2 linked regions of the Buchnera aphidicola (Therioaphis trifolii) genome follow. The protein of the gene in region 1 interacts with the protein of each later gene in a pairwise test. Links are inferred from orthologs where the notes say so. Each region holds a gene or a part of one and is shown on either strand. Other genes may lie near its edges.

Region 1 (3,228 bases):
CCATAATTCTTGTTAATATATTAATACCTGTTGATCCAAGAATTTTAATAAAAATAGGAGCAATTTGGAAAAATATCCAACAAATAAAAGAAAATAATAATATTACTAAAATACAACCCAATTTATTATTCCAATTATTATGATGTGTACTCCATATAATAGTAGAACTAATTGCTCCTGGACCAGCAATTAATGGCATAGCTAAAGGTATAATACTAATATTTTCTTTGTTATAAAAAAATTTATTTTTATTTTTATTTTTTATTAAATTATTCATTAAAGTTCCATGAATCATAGATATTGAAATACTAATTATTAATATTCCTCCAGCAATTCTAAATGATTCTATAGAGATTTCAAAAAAATTTAAAATCATATTACCTAAAGATAATGAAATAATTAAAATAAAAGCTGCAGTTATATTTGAAATAATATTTATTTTATTTCGTTCTTTAGTAGATTGAAAACCTGTCATTGCTATAAAAATAGGAATCATACCAATAGGATTAATTACAGCAAATAAACCTAAAAAAAAATGTAAATAATTTTTAAAATCTATATTTAAATTATTCAAGAAATCTCCTAAATATTTTTTATGTTAAAAAAAATAAAAATTTGATATTTTATATAAAATTATAATTCAATTATTAAATATATTTAAAATAAAAATTTATTTTAAATATATTTATAATTTTATATATGGTTTAGCAATTATAATATTTTCATGAGTATTAATATTTAAAATTATTACTTTTATTACATCAGATATTCGATATAATATTTTATCTTTAAAATATAAAATTCCATTTTTTCGATCACATATAAAATTTTTATTGTAATGATACATATATGTAATAGGAATAAATATATTTGCACCATTAATTAATAAACGTGCTTTTATTCCAGAATTTAAAATATCAAAAATGTTTGCTATAAAAATTTTATTAAAATAATTATTTTTTTTAAAAAATTTTATATATAACCAATTGGTTATATTTTTTTTAATTGTTTGATGCCGTCTTTTACAATTAATAATTTTTGATATAATATTATTATTAGGTTTTTTTGAGGGATATCCTAAAATAATATTTTTTAATAATCTATGATTAATCATATCACTATATTTTCGTATTGGAGATGTCCAAGTTAAATATTGATTGAATCCTAAAGCAAAATGAGGTTTAGGAATTGTACTAATTGTTCCTAATGATTGATATCTTCGAATTCGATAATTTATATAATTATTAGAAAATGAATTTAATACACGATATAATTCACAAAATCCCATTAAAGTAATAATTTTTTTATAATGAATATTAATATCATATTTTTTAAGAATTAAAGAAACATGTTTAGCATTTACCGTATTAAAACCTAAATGAATATTATAAATTCCAAAACCTAAATGTTTAGATAAAAAATTTGCTGCACTAACATTTGCAATAATCATAGCTTCTTCAATCATTTTATGTGCAATATTTCTATATTCAACAGAAATTTTTATAATATCATAATTATCAGAAAGATGAAATTTATATTCAAGCGTATCTTTAAAAATTAGTGCATTTTTTTTTCTCCATAATATTCTTCTATTACATAATTTATATAATAAATTAATTTGATTAATAATTTTATTATTATCAGGTTTCCAAATTCCAATACCATTAATCCAATTTGAAACATTATTATAATTTAATTTAGCATATGATTTAATAAATGCTAAAAAAAAATTTATTTTTTTAGATATATTACCATACTGATCAATAATAACCTCACAAGCTAAAACTGGTTTCTTTAAATTAGGATGTAAAGAAAACATATCTTCTGATAATATTTTTGGTAACATAGGAATATCAAAACCTGGTAAATAATTTGTAAATAATCTATTTGAAGCAATAATATCTAAATCACTATCTGGATTAATATAAGAAGTAGGATCTGAAATAGCTATAATAATTTTAATATTTTGATTATCTATTTTTTCAACAAATATAGCATCATCTATATCTTTTGTAGAATCATTATCTATAGTAATAAATGTTAAGTCAGTTAAATCTTTTCGAAAAATATTTTTATTAAAATTTAAATTATTAATATTAAATTTAGGAAAAAAAACTTTAACATTATAATATGTTAAAATTACTTTCCATGGTAATAAATTATCATTTTTTGAAGAAATAAATTTTATTAATTTTGCATTAAAATCTTTATAATTATCTAATTTATGTTGTATTAATTTTGCAAAAAACCAATCTCCTTTTTTTATTACACCAAAATTTTGATTATCAAAATGACAAATTATTAATTCTTTTAAAAAAGGATAATGAGGTTGAATAAAAATTTTTAATCCTATTTTTATAATTGTACCTATAAAAATATCTAAAAATGATTTAATTAATATTAAAGGTTGTGCAAATTTTTTATTTTTTTTGACACAAATTTTTACTAAAATTTTATCTCCATTTATTACTTTTTTAATATATTTGGATGGAATAAAATAATTAATTTTAAATTTTGATTTTAAAAAACCAAATCTATTATCATGTTTTTCAACAATACCTATTACTTTCTGATCTTCTAATACTAATTTATTTTTTAATTGTAATAAAAAATTTTTTTTTTGTAACATAAAATATACCTAAAATATTAAAAAAAATAAAATTTTTAATTAATAATTTTATATTAAACTAATATAAATGATTCATCATAGATGTACTTAAACCTCCATCAACATAAATAATTTGTCCTGTAATACCACTAGATAAATTTGAACATAAAAATGCTGCGGTATTTCCAATTTCTTCAATTGTTACTAATCTTTGAATAGGAGAAAAATGTTTTGAATAATTTAATATTTTTTTAAAATTTGGAATATTATATGATGAAATTGTTTTAATAGGTCCAGCAGAAATAGCATTAATTCTGAATTGATTTTTTTTAAAATTATTTGATATATATTTAACATTAGCTTCTAAAGAAGCTTTTGCAATTCCCATTACATTATAATAAGGTATTACAATTTGTGATCCTAAATATGTTAAAGTAACTATTGAAGATCCAATATTTAATCTATGTTTACATTCTTGTATCATAGATATTAAACTATAAGAAGTAATATAATTTGTTTTTATAAAATCTTTTTTATTAATTGTTTCAAGATAATTTTTTGAAAATTGTATTTTTGGACTATATGCAATAGAATGTACAAAACCATCAAATTTATTCCAA
Region 2 (2,895 bases), 160 kb from region 1 along the record:
TTTAAAATATTTTAATGGAAAACCTGTTATAGATGAGATTAAAAGAATAAGTAAACCTAGCCTTAGAATTTATAAAAAAAAAAATAATTTACCTATTGTAATGGACGGTTTAGGAATTGCTATTTTATCTACTTCAAAAGGTATTATGAGTAACAAAATGGCTTATAAATTTGGATTAGGTGGAGAAATTATTTGTACAGTATCTTAACTTTTGGAGATTTTATATATGTCTCGTATTGCAAAAAAACCTATTTTAGTTCCTGATAATATTAATATTTCTTTAAATAAAGAAAATATTACTATTATCAAAGATAATCAATCTATTTCACAAAATATACATAATTCTGTTCAAATTAATTATAATGATAATAAATTGTTTTTTAAATCAAAATCTAATAATTATAATGGTTGGATGCATGCTGGTACTATGAGATCTTTAGTTAATTCTATGATTTTAGGAGTTACAATAGGTTTTTCAAAAAAATTACAATTAATTGGTGTGGGTTATCGAATTAGTTTAGAAAAAAATAATGTATTAAATATGTCTCTTGGGTATTCGCATATTATTAAATATGTTTTACCCATAAATGTTTTTGCAACAATTATTTCTTCTACAGAAATTATTTTAAAAAGTATTAATAAACAACTTTTAGGTCAAGTTGCAGCAAATTTGAGATCAAAACGTAAACCTGAAGTTTATAAAGGTAAAGGAATACGTTATTTTAATGAGTATATACGTATTAAAGAGGCTAAAAAGAAATAATGAATATATTAAAAAATAAAAAAAATGCTCGTATACGAAGAAGTTTAAAAAATCGTATTCGTTTTAAAAATTTAAATATTATTCGTTTAGTAGTACATCGAACTCCACGTCATATATATGCTCAAATTTTTGATTCAAAAAAATCTATTGTTTTAGTATCTGCTTCAACTGTAGAAAAAAAAATTCGAAAAACACTTAATTCATATACTGGAAATAAAAAGTCTGCAAGTATCATTGGTACAATGATAGCTCATCGTGCTTTAAAAAAAGGTATATGTTCTGTATCTTTTGATCGTTCTGGTTTTAAATATCATGGTCGAATACAAATTTTAGCAGAATCTGCAAGAAAAGCAGGATTAAAATTTTAAGGATATAATAACATGATTTATCATGAACAACAAAATAATATTGATTTAAAAGAAAAATTAATTACAGTAAATCGTGTTTCTAAAACTGTTAAAGGTGGTAGAATTTTTTCATTTACAGCATTAACAGTAGTTGGAAATAATAAAGGTAAAGTTGGTTTTGGTTATGGTAAAGCAAAAGAGGTGCCTGCTGCTATACAAAAAGCAATGGAACAAGCACGTCGTAATATGTTTAATGTTATTATTAAAAATGGAACTTTACAACATGCAGTAAAAGGTTCACATACTAGTTCTACAATTTTTATGAAACCCGCTTCTAAAGGAACAGGGATTATTGCGGGAGGAGCAATGCGAGCGGTTTTAGAAGTTGTTGGTATACATAATGTATTAGCAAAAACATATGGTTCAACAAATCCTATTAATGTAGTTCGGGCAACAATTAATGGTTTAAAAAATATGCAATCACCAGAATCTATTGCTGCTAAAAGAAATAAGACTATTTATGAAATATTAGGATAATTTAAAAATGATAAAAAAAATTTTTATTACGCAAATTAAAAGTAGTATTGGTCGTTTACCTAAACATAAAGCAACAATATTAGGTTTAGGATTACGGAGGATTGGTCATACTGTAATTAGAAAGGATACTCCATCTATTCGAGGAATGATTAATAAAGTATCTTATATGATTAAAATTACAAGAGGATAAAAAATTGTATTTAAATACTTTAAAATTTGTAAAAAATTCAAGAAAAAAAAAAAAAAGAGTTGGTCGTGGAATTGGTAGTGGTTTAGGAAAAACATGTGGTAGAGGACATAAAGGTCAAAAATCAAGAACAGGTGCAAGTATTAGAAGGGGTTTTGAAGGTGGTCAAATGCCTTTATATCGACGTATTCCAAAATTTGGATTTTCTTCTTACAAAAAAAATCTTAAAATGGAAGTGAGATTATCAGATATTAATAAAATACCTAATAAAATAATTAATATAGAGATATTAAAAAAATTTAATATTATTAAAAAAAATATTAAATATGTGAAAATTATTAATACAGGAAAGTTAGATAAAAAAATTGATATTAAAGGTTTAAAAGTAACAAAAAGTGTTTTTTCGATTATTAAAAAATTAGGTGGAAAAATTGAGGAAATAGTTTCAAAAAAATGATTAATATCATGCAATATAAATTAAAAAATTTTAGTAAAACTTTGTTAGAATTAAAACAAAGAATTGTTTTTGTAATTTTTGCAATAATAATTTTTCGAATTGGTTTTTTTATACCTATTCCTAGTATAAATATTTCTATGTTATCAAATTTTTTAAAATTGCAAAAAAATACAATTATTGATTTATTTAATATGTTTTCTGGTGGTGCATTAAGTCATGCTTCTATTTTTTCATTAGGTATTATGCCTTATATTTCTGCTTCTATTATTATGCAATTATTATCATTAAGTATCAAACGATTATCAGATATTAAAAAAGAAGGAGAAATTGGAAAAAAAAAGATTTATCAATATACCAGATTTATTACTTTAATTTTATCAATTATACAATCTACTATAATATCATTTTCTTTACCAAAAATATTAAGTATACAAATATTGATACCTAATCCAAATTTTTATTTTTATTTTAGTACAATATTAAGTTTAAGTACTGGTACAATGTTATTAATGTGGTTAGGTGAATTAATTACTGAATGTGGTATTGGAAATGGTATTTCTATTATTATGTTTATTGGTATTATATCTAAGATACCTTTAAATAT

The links. Proteins that work in one complex are often made in the same cells at the same time.
Region 2: the proteins of D9V81_RS00935 (region 1) and rpsE interact in binary tests that used the Escherichia coli proteins (3 or more experiments, as listed by UniProt). The link is inferred for Buchnera aphidicola (Therioaphis trifolii) from one-to-one orthologs.

Annotation. Positions count from the first base shown.
Region 1 is NZ_CP032996.1:200,134-203,361, reverse strand. The notes cover bases 158-3,097. They hold D9V81_RS00935 (exoribonuclease II), read right to left. Parts: upstream 2,630-3,097; coding sequence 686-2,629; downstream 158-685. Other genes in these bases: D9V81_RS00930 (enoyl-ACP reductase), read right to left, coding at 2,688-3,097; D9V81_RS00940 (YchE family NAAT transporter), read right to left, coding at 158-574. In the rest of the region: more of D9V81_RS00940, read right to left, coding at 1-157; more of D9V81_RS00930, read right to left, coding at 3,098-3,228. UniProt on the Escherichia coli protein: Involved in mRNA degradation. Hydrolyzes single-stranded polyribonucleotides processively in the 3' to 5' direction.
Region 2 is NZ_CP032996.1:358,097-360,991, reverse strand. It holds rpsE (30S ribosomal protein S5), read left to right. Parts: upstream 1-1,143; coding sequence 1,144-1,647; downstream 1,648-2,895. Other genes in the region: secY (preprotein translocase subunit SecY), read left to right, coding at 2,288-2,895; rplO (50S ribosomal protein L15), read left to right, coding at 1,842-2,291; rpmD (50S ribosomal protein L30), read left to right, coding at 1,655-1,837; rplR (50S ribosomal protein L18), read left to right, coding at 763-1,131; rplF (50S ribosomal protein L6), read left to right, coding at 227-763. UniProt on the Escherichia coli protein: With uS4 and uS12 plays an important role in translational accuracy. Many suppressors of streptomycin-dependent mutants of protein uS12 are found in this protein, some but not all of which decrease translational accuracy (ram, ribosomal ambiguity mutations).